4 regions of the Dasania marina DSM 21967 genome follow, and region 1 is predicted to be linked to each of the others. Evidence: predicted binding sites of a transcription regulator. Region 1 holds the regulator's gene; each other region holds the start of a gene.
The links. The regulator LexA, encoded in region 1, represses DNA repair genes until DNA is damaged. The targets are predictions, from matches to a motif close to ACTGTNTNTANANACAGT.
Positions count from the first base shown of each region.

Region 2: umuD (translesion error-prone DNA polymerase V autoproteolytic subunit) is a predicted target of LexA. The motif match lies at 1,988-2,005, and genes of this name have one in related genera.
Region 3: B067_RS0103090 (LexA family protein) is a predicted target of LexA. The motif match lies at 1,299-1,316, and genes of this name have one in related genera.
Region 4: recA (recombinase RecA) is a predicted target of LexA. The motif match lies at 2,130-2,147, and genes of this name have one in related genera.

Region 1 is NZ_KB891585.1:476,663-479,852, forward strand. It holds gene B067_RS0111725 (mechanosensitive ion channel family protein) at 1-837, opposite strand, end outside; gene B067_RS0111730 (DUF6763 family protein) at 1,128-1,448, shown strand; gene lexA (transcriptional repressor LexA) at 1,572-2,174, shown strand; gene B067_RS0111740 (DUF1285 domain-containing protein) at 2,242-2,784, opposite strand; gene B067_RS0111745 (DUF4823 domain-containing protein) at 2,774-3,190, opposite strand, start outside.
Region 2 is NZ_KB891590.1:21,370-24,559, reverse strand. It holds gene umuC (translesion error-prone DNA polymerase V subunit UmuC) at 284-1,534, opposite strand; gene umuD (translesion error-prone DNA polymerase V autoproteolytic subunit) at 1,528-1,914, opposite strand; gene B067_RS0117645 (hypothetical protein) at 2,356-2,814, shown strand; gene B067_RS0117640 (hypothetical protein) at 3,162-3,190, shown strand, end outside.
Region 3 is NZ_KB891575.1:668,866-672,055, forward strand. It holds gene B067_RS0103085 (Y-family DNA polymerase) at 1-904, opposite strand, end outside; gene B067_RS0103090 (LexA family protein) at 888-1,286, opposite strand; gene B067_RS0103095 (OmpW/AlkL family protein) at 1,470-2,168, shown strand; gene B067_RS0103100 (sensor histidine kinase) at 2,295-3,190, opposite strand, start outside.
Region 4 is NZ_KB891578.1:45,698-48,887, reverse strand. It holds gene B067_RS0108730 (regulatory protein RecX) at 238-774, opposite strand; gene recA (recombinase RecA) at 811-1,917, opposite strand; gene B067_RS0108720 (HAD family hydrolase) at 2,357-3,094, shown strand; gene B067_RS0108715 (AzlC family ABC transporter permease) at 3,097-3,190, shown strand, end outside.

The sequences.
Region 1 (3,190 bases):
CTCAACGATGGTGCCGACCTTATCAGCATCATCATAGCGTAAACCTATGGTTTCATAGATACGCCGATTTAGCATGCGCGAAGGGTTTTCTACCGTGATTTGAGCAAAGGTGCTATTGGGCACATACAGTGGCCGCGAATCAAAGGTGCGTATACGGGTTTGCCGCCAACCTATGTCCTCCACCGTACCTTCTATAGATCTATCGGGTGAACGTATCCAGTCGCCAATAATAAAAGGCCGGTCTAAATACACCATTAAGCCGCCGAAAAAGTTAGCTAATAAATCCTTGGCCGCAAAGCCTATGGCTATGCCGCCGACACCGCCAAAGGCCAGCACCCCGGAAATACTAAAACCCAAAGTTTGCAGCATCATTAAACTAGCGGTAATAATCACCGCCGTACGCAATAGTTTACCTAAAGCAAAAACAGTGGCCTCATCAACCGAGGATTCAGCGCTGTCGCCAGCAATTAATTGCTGCTCTATACGCTTAACCAAGCGTACTAAAAACCACGTTAATATGGCAATGAACAGCACTTCTCTAGTGGGCGCTATCAACGTAAAAATATAGGCCTCAGACTTTGCTCGTATAATATCCAGTACCAAGCTAGCGCCCATTAACCACACCATAATAAAAGCGGGCCTACGACCGGCGGCAAAAATAGCATCATCCCACTTATTAGCCGTTTTTTTAAACTGCCGCTCTAAGCGCGAAAATAAAAAGCGAACAAAATAGCTGACGATTAAGGTTAGCAGTACCACCGCAAAGACTTCCCACAGCCAGGGGTAATCTTCTAACTGAAAAACATCAAGTAAATCTTGTAAGAAATTGATAGCCATTGCCCTCTCTTTTTCATTTTTCTGTGCCTATAAACAAACGGCAGCCTAAGTAATTTATACAATTTTATCCAGTAATTATGCATTTATATACCATAAGCATATTAAAACTAGCTGGCATTTACCGCATTTACCTACACCAAAAGCTAAGCCATTGAATCATCACTGTTTTTTTATTGATTGCAATTGATTACCGGCTGTGTTGATGCATTTTTGCTCTTTTTATAACACTGGACAGTAAAAATTTAGCTGTTATTACTTGTGTGTAGCCATAAGAAATGAGGATAAAAGCAATGAGAAATATTATGCCTAGTGTTGGCAATTGGTATAAAGAATTACAGGGTGGCGGTATTTTTGAGGTCGTTGCCGTAGACGATATAAGTCAAACCATAGAAACACAGCATATCGATGGCGAGATTAACGAATTTGATCTTGAAAACTGGCATGAATTACAACTATTGGAAGTAGAGGAACCTGAGGATTGGCGCAATGCTTATGAGCTAAGTCATGAAGACTCGCTAGATCCCGATGCCGCCATACGCCCCGAAGAATGGTCCAGCCCTGTTAGTTACATAGAAACCGATATTATGAATGGTGTGCTGGACGACATGTAAAGCCTTCTACTGCAGTCGTTCAATTTAACTAATCAGCAGCCCAGGGAATAATAAAAAGGCTTGCAGTGCCGACAATGCTGTATATAATCACAGCCACTGTACATAAAAACAGACGGATTGGACATGAGTAAATTAACCGCACGCCAGGCCGAAGTATTAGCCCTAATAAAAACCCATATAGAAGAAACCGGCTACCCACCTACCCGCGCCGAAATTGCCAAGGATCTGGGCTTTAAATCCGCCAACGCCGCCGAAGAACATTTAAAAGCGCTGGCCCGCAAAGGTGCCATAGAAGTTATCCCCGGTGCCTCTAGAGGCATACGCTTACCCGAAAACAAGGGTATACCCATCGTGGGACAAGTTGCCGCTGGCAGCCCTATACTGGCTACTGAGCACATAGAAGATTATTGCGAAATGCCCAGCTCGTTCTTTAGCCCCCATGCCGATTATTTTTTAAGAGTACGCGGCGACAGCATGATAGATGTGGGCATATATGAAGGGGATTTACTGGCCGTACACCGCACAGCGCAGGCCAATAATGGCGAGATTGTGATTGCCCGCATCGATGATGAAGTCACCGTTAAACGCTACAAAACCACACGCAGTAAATATCAAATACAACTACTACCCGAAAACCCCGACTACCAACCTATAGAGGTAGATTTGAGGCAGCAAGACTTTGCTATAGAGGGTTTAAGTGTAGGCGTGGTTAGGCGCAGCTCTTAAGCCTTGTGCTGTTGTGCTAAACAGCGTTTGTTTTATTCAACAGCAGCAGTAATAACGGACCACCAAACTATTGGCCGCTTAAGCTAAAACGTTCTCCACAACTTTCTATATAAGCGTCCTCACTTTGCAACTGCGCATCATCGATAAGATGGTAGTAGCAGTTGCGCGATATTCTGGCACTCAACCCCCGGTCTACCAGCAATATAGGTATAGGTTCACCCTGCGGGTTGCTACTGACTTGCAACGGGTATTGTTTTGATAAGACGTATTTGGCGCCGGTATTGAGGGTAAAAATAAACGCTGGCTGGCCCTGCTCCTGCAGTATTTGATAGTCTATAGCCTGAAAAACCTCAGCCTCAACCCGAATACGCCATTTTTCTACGGGGGTAAGCAGATAGTACTCGCCATCGTCTTCGCGCCTTAAGATAGAGGCAAACAAACGCAGCAAGGGTTGCCGCTTAATCTCGCCGCCTTCATGCCACCATGATCCATCCTCTTTAATAACGATATCAATATCGCCACTCAAAGTAGGCTGCCACTGTTCAACAGGAGGGCGCTGAGGCTGGTCTTTTAGGTAAGCCTCTATACTGGCTAATGATTTACTGGCCACCACTAAGCTCCGCAGCTACGGCCAACATAGGTTTATGCAGCAGTGTTGTGATATTTTCACCGGCAAATGACAACAACGATTTACTGGCCTTTAGGCTCACCTTATCCACCACTTTTGCCGAGTTGACATCATAAAGGGTAATTAATACATCGGCCTGTTGATAGCCGGCTTCGTAACTGCCATCCAGATTTTGAAATTGCTGTAACGAACTTAGCGTAAACACTGCCAAAAAACTGGCCCGCTGCGATTTGGCCTGCTGTAACGCTGCCGCAAATGTGTTGGTATTCACCGACACTGCTCGGGCAAAATACACCGCAAAGGCCTGCTCTGACACCTGCAATAAAGGTTGCTGTATGTTTTTATCAGCCACTAGCCCAGCAATGACGAAACTGCTTTCGCGGGCATA
Region 2 (3,190 bases), on a different contig from region 1:
TAGCGTAGGAAAACGAAGCGAAACGCTAGGACATTTTTTTTGATTTCATACGGTTTCTATTTTTATTTCGCTCTTGGGTTGAGGTTTCACATAAAAAATGGTTTTAATTGTAGCATGGGGCACTTTAACTTTTGGCGACCGGCTTCTTTTGTACAGAGCCGACCGTGCGATTGGAATAGGAGTTACGCTCGTTTAAGTTTTAGCTACTACACTTAAAGCATGTTAAGTGCCCTGATGAAAACGATTCTGCTTATTACCCATGATATATTTCAACAAGTTTTTCCTATAGCTTTATGACTGGAATATCCGAGAATCTCGTTGTGTACGCTGGCGATTTCATGCTTCTTGCCATTGTCCATTGACGTTGAATGCCCTGCGAACCAATAAATACAGTTCCTTTGCCATACCGTATGTTAATGCCATCAAAGGTATTCATTGTTAATTCAGATTGAACTGACTGTTGTGGAGTGAAGAGGTCAGCTTGTTTAATGCCTCGATTTGATAGCTCCATCAATCCTACGCCTGCTTTAGCGTAATCGATGCCATCCTTAAACAAGCGTGTTCCTAATTTCTGTGCAGCCTTGATTATCAATCGACTATCGTTTGTTGGATATAAAAGCGGTACTGACTGACTGTTGTTATAAGCTGTCGATGCATGCCGAGAGCTTTGAATCATGACGTATATACGCTTCGTAAAGCTGTTCTGCCCCCTTAGTTTCTCTGCTGCCCTTGCTGCGTAATTAGCTATGCTTTCATTAAGTTCGTGTAGTGTTGTTATTTTATTGCTGAAAGATCTACTGCTGAATATCTGTTGCTTGGGTGGTGGTTGTGATTCTAGTTTTAAGCATGGAGTGCCATTCAGTTCATTTACTGTTCGCTCAACAGCAACACCAAACCTATCCCTCATACTTTTAGGTGATTGTTGTTTAAGGTCTAAAATGGTGTTGATCTTCATCAATTTCATTTGTTTGCTGATACGAGACCCTATTCCCCATACCTTCCCAGTATCAATCTTACTAAAGACTTTATTCCAGCTTTCGATATCATCAATTAAACACACCCCGTTAAGTCGATCTGACTTTTTAGCTAAGTGATTGGCAAGTTTTGCAAGTGTCTTAGTTCTAGCGATTCCAACGCATACAGGCATGCGTTGTTGCTTCCAGCACGCGTTCTTAATGTCATGACCATGAGTTATAAGGTTGTTGAATCCGGTTACATCCAGAAAAGCTTCGTCAATGCTATAAACCTCAATACTATTTCCGAACGTTTCCAGCAAGGTCATTATATTCGTGGAGACACTTCCATAGAGTTCATAGTTTGATGATCTAACTGTTACGTTATGTTTCTGTAATAGGTCTTTGATTTTGAAGTAGGGTTGAAGGTCTGGAATACCTAGTGCTTTAGCTTCTTTGTTACGTGTAACTATCACGCCATCATTATTTGAGAGAACTACTACAGGTTTACCACGAAGATCTGGCTGGAAGATTTGTTCGCAGCTGGCATAGCATGAATTGCAATCAACGAGCGCTAACATGAGAAAGCGCAATTAGCTTGTGGAGTTATACAGAAGGTAACTGTACCTTCACAGATCACATCAAGGTTTTCAGGAATTGGTATAGATGCGTGTTTTGGGTTGGCTGGTTTAAGTTGTCGTGTTTTTAGATCTAGGATTTTTATGGTTAGTTCACCGGCAATAGATGCGACGATAGTAGAGTTATGTTGAGATTCAATGGCTCGATCAACGATTAGAAGTGAGCCGTCGAGTATTCCTCTTTCAACCATAGAGTCCCCCTGAGCCTTCGCTAGATAGGTTGCAGAGGGATGTTTTATGAGAAGCTCACTAAGACTAGGCATAGTCTCTGAATAGTCATCAGCAGGACTAGGGAACCCACAGGATAGGCGACTTTTAAGCATCTCTAGGGCGTGAGATGGGGTGTCGTATGTGGTATGGATGAGGCAAAGAGGTTTAATAATCATAATCTAATATACTGTATATAAAAACAGTATAATAGTGGGGCGGTAACTGCTTGTCAATTTGGAGTTATGCTGTGTGCTTGGATGACCTTAGATAGCCTTAGATGTAGTGACTCAGACTCGACCTGACAGATTGCCAGCATAGGGCTACATTAAGTCTGACCGTCGCAAAACGCCCCATAGCGGCTGTTCAGCGACTTAGTCTAGGGTCTTTTAGGCTCGCTATGCAGTATGATGAAATACGTATAATATGGCATTATGTCAAATTGAAGTGGGTGGTTTCTACACAGCTTGGAATCATCCCATAAAACCAATAAGAAGAGAGCTATAGACGGACGATTATGTCAAAACGTTTTTCTACAGGCTCGTTAAGAGAACACAATGACTGATAACTTTCTTTGCCTGATAGCAAAATATACTCCGATTATTGATTTCTTCACGGCCTTAATTCCTATAGCCATCGCTGCATTGGGGTCTTACATCGCTGTGCAGCAATACAGAACCAATAGAAGAAAGCTTCAGATTGATCTATTCGATAAAAGGTATGCTGTTTACGATGCAATACGAAACTATATTATTGTAGTAATACAAGGAAACCAAAAAGATCTTGCTCTACAGCAAGCCTTCAGCGCAGGTACTGTGGGAGCTGAATTTCTTTTCAATAAGGAAATAAAGGAATACATCAACCAACTATGGTCTAAGTCAGTAGATTTAATGGAGTGGTCTGAGGATGAACACACCTCAACACATGCATCTGAACGGGCTGCGCATAAAAAATGGTTTGGTGCCCAACTTAAAGAGATCGACAATAGGTTTATGGAGTTCATGCATGTTTCTTAGTAATCACTAACAAGATCACAACTTCGTGGTCGCCCCTGCTAAAAACGTTAGCACTACAAGGATATATCGCGCATGTCGTCAGTTTTTCTAAGTCATAACTCCATGCTTCTCTTTCAGATAAGCTATATGCTGACTTTACCAACCCAAATGAATTTGAAATCTCTTATTCAAAACTATTAATAGCACTAGGCGTTAAAGAAACGCCTAAAGCCATCAAACAACAAAAAACTTATCAACCCAAGCAAAGTAAACCTCAATCTTTACCAGGTGATGTTCCGCGCGAACAAGAAATTAAAATTGTTGGTATTGTAAAAGAGAGAACTAAACAAGATAGAGAATACTCTGGCTTGCAAGATTATTATTTACAACTATCAAA
Region 3 (3,190 bases), on a different contig from region 1:
GTTGACTGTAGTAATTATTGTCATAGGGTGAGGTATTAATAAACACTTGTATGCTTTTGCAATATTGCTTTTGCGCTCTAAGTTTTTCGCAGGCTCGCGCTGCATAGGCGCTTATCGCTTGTGCTAACGGTTTTAGCTCGGTTGGTTTTTCGCCAAATGAGCGGGTACAAAATATTTGTTTTTTTGCCGTTGGCTGCAGCTCTAATGACAAAGCCGGTTTTCCATTTAGCTCCTCTATGATGCGCTCAACATCAACACTAAATTGCTTGCGTAAGTGCTTTGCATTGGCCGTAGCTAAGTCATAAATGTTAACTATATTGATTGCGTTTAGCCGCTTACCTAACTGGCTGCCTATGCCCCACACTTTGGTAACAGGTAAACGCTTTTGTAACCACTGCCATTTTTCTTGACTGTCTAATAGGCATACACCTTGTACTTTTGGTATTTTTTTAGCGGCGTGATTGGCTAATTTAGCCAAGGTTTTAGTCGGTGCTATACCTACACTTACCGGCATGCGTATATCGCGCCAAACGGTTTGTTTGATCGTTTGGCCATAGGCTATTAGTGGCTCTTGCACACCCGCCAAACATAAAAACATTTCGTCGATGGAATACACTTCTATATCGGGCGAATAGTTTTGCAGTGTGCTCATTACTTTATGGCTAATATCGCCATACAGGCAGTAGTTACTGCTAAACACGTGCACGCCTTTTTGGCGCAGCAGATGAGCTATTTTAAAAAAAGCCTGTAAGTCAGGTATACCTAAGTTTTTTGCCTCTTTGCTACGGGCAACAATACAGCCGTCGTTGTTTGATAACACCACCACGGGCTTGCCACGCAAGTCGGGCCTAAATATTTGTTCGCAGCTAGCATAAAAGCTATTGCAATCAACTAAGGCGTACATGGTGACGAATGGAGTGTATAACCACGCCCTCTATTATTAGCTCGCTATTTTCAGCAACGGCTATGGGCTTTATTTTGGGATTAGCAGCGACTAATTGCTGCTTGTGTTTATCTAAAATTTTGCAGGTTAGCTCACCATCTAAGGCAGCTATTACTATATTGCCATGCTTGGGCTCAATGGCCCGGTCAACAATGAGGGTATCGCCATCAAAAATACCGCGCCCAGTCATAGAGCTACCTTGGGCTCTGGCTAAGTAAGTGGCGGCAGGGTGACGGATAAGATGCTGATTAAGATCCAGATTATTTTCTAAAAAATCATCGGCGGCAGACGGAAAGCCCGCCGCTACAGCACTGCCATATTTGGGTAAAAGGAGTATTTTCATAGATCGGCATATACTGTACATAAACACAGTGTCTGTCAAGCTGCTTTCAAAGACTCTGTCCCATCGAAACACAAAAAACTTAATTTACATCAAAACATGCTTATTAGCCTTGTGATTAAATGACTGCCATAAATTAGCCGCGGTGTGATCAGCATCGAGAACCTTATTCCAGAGTATAAATTTATGAAAGCAGTATCCCAGTTAGCCTGTATTGTAGGCCTAAGCGCAGCCATTGCCACTCCCACTTTTGCTTACCAGGCCGGTGATATTATTATTCGCGCCGGTGCCACCACGGTAGAGCCGCAAGAAAACAGCGAGGCGATTGCGTTAAATGGCAGCGTGCTCTCATTAACAGGCCGCACTAGCGACTTAGCGGTGGATAGCAACACTCAGTTGGGCATAACGGCTAGCTATGTTTTAGATCAGCACTGGGCAGTTGAGTTACTGGCCGCCACACCTTTTCGCCATACAGCAACAGCTACGGGTGAGCTAGCCGGCCTAGATATTGCCGATGTTAAGCAGCTGCCGCCCACGCTATCAGCCATTTATTACTTTGATAGCAGCAGCGCCTTTAAGCCTTATCTAGGTGCCGGCATTAACTACACGATTTTCTTTGATGAAGATATTACTCATGCCGCCGATACCGCTTTGAGTGGCTTGGGTTTGACGGGAGCTGATGTAGCATTAGATGACTCTTGGGGTATTGCTCTGCAAGTGGGTGCCGATTATGCCATTGACGATAACTGGCTAGTCAACGCGTCTATACGCTGGATAGATATAAACACCACCGCAACAATTAATTTTGAAGGTGGCAACACCATCAGCAGCGATGTAGATCTAGATCCTTACGTTTATACTTTGGCCATAGGCTATAAATTTTAAGCCTCCTAGCTGGCGCTATTAACCTAACGTACTGTTAATAGCGAGATCAAGGGGCTCAGAGTCTTTGAAGCTTAACTTCTGGCCCCAATTAAACTATTTACCCCTCAGTTTCACCCAACCACAAAACTACTCACCCCCAAAATCAACTGTCACGTGATAATTTCCTTGCGTCTCTGTAACCTCATAAAACCAACCGTGGCGCTGAATCACTTTTTCACTGAGCTGTAAGCCTAGGCCGTAACCTAACGCGACTTCTTTATCGCCAGCTTCAACTTTAGGGGCTTTAGTATTATCGCTATCGTTACTATTAGTGATGGTGACCCGGCTATCTTGTTGTTTGATTGCCACCTTGCCCTGTTGGGTGTGCTGATAAGCATTGCGAATAAGATTGCTTAACACTATATGGCAGGCGGTGGCTTCTATATTCACGTTACAGGCTTCGGCCTCTACGGTGACTTCAACGGCTTTGCCGTTGAGTAAATAGTTGAGGTCGCTGCATAGTTGCTGTATTTTTTCATTGAGTTTTATGGGCTCTGGCGCAACGGTTTGTTCGTCATTACGGCTAAGCCAAAGTAAGGTTTCGGTTAAACCACTCATGGTTAGGCCTGCGCGCTCTATGCGCTGTAAGGTGAGTTGCTGCTTGTCGCTGATGGGGTCTTTTTCACTTAAGCGTTTTAATAAATCTACATTGCTGCGTATAACCGCAATAGGTGTACGTAATTCGTGGCTGGCATAGCTTAAAAAGCGCTGCTCACGCTCTAAGCTTTGGTGTGCCGAAGCTAAACTGCTTTGCACTAATTCCGCTAACACATTGAGTTCGTTGTAGCTGAAGTCTGGTGGCGCGTTCTGAATCGTGTCTTGGTTTAGCGATTTGGCCCAATTTTTTAGCGACTCTATAGGCTTAGCTATTTTTTGCATAATCATGATTAACACAAAGGCAAAAAATACGATGGCGATAACCGCTGTGCCTATGGTCCAATATAAACGCTTTCTAGGTTTGCTAGTGCCCGCCTCTACCGGCC
Region 4 (3,190 bases), on a different contig from region 1:
ACCCATAGCACAGGTATTAGTGATACCTGCAAATACTCAGCCTGCGCAAACAAAAGCTGACAACCAATAAAGAGAGGGGGTTACTACATAGCCCGACACCACCCCCACTACCACCAAACTACCTGCCGCTATACAGAGATAGCATTACTCTCACTAAGAAATAACTACATTAGCGAGATCTACTGTAAATAAGCTCAAAAAAATCCTGTAGTAACAGGTGGCGTGAAGATGTAAATATTAAATGCTAGGTGTGGTCAGTAAATGCAGAAAATAATCAAAGCTAAAGCCTCGGCTTTGCATAAAGCGTATGCGCTTGGCTTTTTCTTTATGGCCGGTAAAGGGTTCGCCTTGGTATTTGCGCTCATACAGCGCTTGCGCGAGAGCAAACCACTCCCCTTCTACCGCCTCTAATGCCAACGCTATCAGCTCGGCGTTTACGCCTTTTTGCTGCAGCTGTTGCCGCACCACCATAGGGCCCTTGCCGCTATTTTTCTTGCTATTAATAAACGCTTCCACAAAGCGCTCATCATTTTGCAAACCTTGCTCTCGTAGCATTTTCAGCTGCTCATCAATAAGGGCTGGGGGATGGTGTTCAGATTTAGCGAATTTGCTGCTTAGTTTGCTGTACAGCTCTTGATAGCCGTGCTCACGTCTGGCTAATAAATTCATAGCCGCTAGGCGTATATCACGAGGGGGATTTTTTGGGGTTTTTTTAGATCTTTTTTCTGACTCTAGCTCGCGTGCTGCGTCATCACCTTGATGATAATTTTCCATAGCAGCACGTCCGCTAGTTAGCCAACTAGGGCAGGCTTATTCAGCCGCCACAGCGTCTTCTGTTACTGTAGTTTTTGCCGTGGCTTTTGCTGCTTCTTTTGCTGTTACTGCCGCCGCTTTACTGGCTATCTCTGCTTTTTCAGCATTAGACGTAGGCACCACTAACAGCTCATCGCGAATCTGTTTTTCAATTTCAGCGGCCATCTCTGGGTTATCACTTAAAAAACGCGCTGCGTTAGCTTTACCTTGACCGATCTTGTTGCCTTTATAAGCATACCAAGCGCCAGATTTATCAACCAAATTAATCTTAACGCCCAAGTCTATTACTTCACCCATATGGTATATGCCTTTGCCATAATGGATTTGGAATTCCGCTTGTTTAAAGGGAGGCGATACTTTGTTTTTCACTACCTTAACCCGGGTTTCGTTGCCTATTACTTCCTCGCCGTCTTTAACCGCACCGATGCGACGTATATCTAAACGTACTGAAGAATAAAACTTCAAGGCATTACCACCGGTGGTGGTTTCAGGGTTACCAAACATCACGCCTATCTTCATACGAATCTGGTTGATAAAGATGGCACAGCAGCCGCTGTTTTTAATGTTGCCGGTTAGCTTACGCAGTGCCTGTGACATTAGGCGTGCTTGTAAACCTACGTGGTGATCACCCATATCCCCTTCAATTTCGGCTTTAGGGGTTAAGGCGGCTACCGAATCTATGACTATCATATCTATAGAGCCCGAACGCACTAGCATATCGGTAACTTCTAAGGCCTGCTCACCGGTATCGGGCTGCGAGATAATAAGTTCATCTAGATTAACCCCCAGCGCTTCGGCGTAAATAGGATCTAGGGCATGCTCGGCATCGATAAAGGCACAGGTGCCGCCCTGCTTTTGACACTCGGCTATAGCCTGTAGTGTTAAGGTGGTTTTACCTGAAGACTCTGGGCCATATATTTCAACGATACGACCTTTAGGCAGGCCGCCTATACCTAACGCGATATCTAGGCCAAGAGAGCCGGTAGAAATAGCCGGTATACGCTCTACAGGCTTGTCGCCCATACGCATAGCGGTACCCTTACCGAATTGTCGTTCAATCTGGCTTAGTGCTGCTTGTAGGGCTTTTTCTTTATTGGTATCCATAATTCACTCTCTTGTTAGTAGATCGCAGATCTTTGTTAATCGTTAACGGCTTAGTTCAAGCTCGCATAGTACTTTTTTGTTACTGCGTGTTGTTATGTATATTGTTACTGCCTGTTTTTGCTAGCTGCTACTGCGTATGTGCCTGCTTATTTTTCAGCTCTGGGGAAAGGTAGTTGTTGCTCCCTCCCCTAGAGGTAAATAAAGGTAAAAACACTGTATAAGCAAACAGTAAAAAGAACTGTACACATAAACAGTTATTTTGGCAAATATCTTTCTCACTTTTTTTCATCATTATTTGCCCAGCCCGCCTGCTGCTAAGTGTAAGGTATTTGTCCACGTCTAGCTACGGCCTCAAACAACTGTATAAAGCACAGTCAGAGAGCCATTATAGGGCCATTGCCGTATAATGCTTTTTCACCAATAACACTCGGAGTTGTTAATGTTAAAAGCCCTGTTTCTAGACATGGATGAAACCCTCTGCAACACCCTCGCCGCCAACGCGCTAGCCACCGAGAAACTAGGCCAGCTGGCCGAACAAAGCCTTAACCCTATTAATGGCCAGCGCTTTGCCGAAGCCTATGTAGCTGGTATATACCGTATGTGGAGCGACAGTGAACGCGCTAAGTACTTACCCTTGGCTGAGCGCAGTGAGCAAGGCTATAGATTACAATTAGCACGCGACCTACTGGCCCAGCAACATATACTGGACGTAGCTAAGCCCGTGGCGCAAAGCTTTCTAGATTGCTTTGATAACGAACGTCTCGCGGCATTAGAATTTTACCCAGGCATAGTGGATTTTTTAATCAACGCCAAAAAGCACTTTACCCTAGTGGTGATCACCAATGGCCCTGAGTATTCGCAAATCCCCAAAATAGCGAAGTTGCAGATGGCTAAGTATGTCGACCATATTATTATTGGCGGCCAAGAGCCTGAGCAAAAACCAGCCCGCTCGATTTTTGAAAAAGCCCTGAGCCTAGCTAATTGCGAAGCGCATGAAGCCATACACGTAGGCGATAGCTTAGCCGCCGATATAGCTGGCGCTCACAGTGCCAATATCACCTCGGTGTGGATACAACATCAACAGCCTTTAGATGCCGAGCTGGGCATTAACCCCAATCACACCCTACTCAGCCCCGATGAGATACCGGCGTTAATACAAGAATTACACCCCCACTAACCATGGCTAGCACCCCCCAACCTAGGCACAACCACAAGCGTTCATTTAGCAAAGGCTTAATCGCTGGGCTGCCGCTAAGCCTCGCGGTGCTGCCTT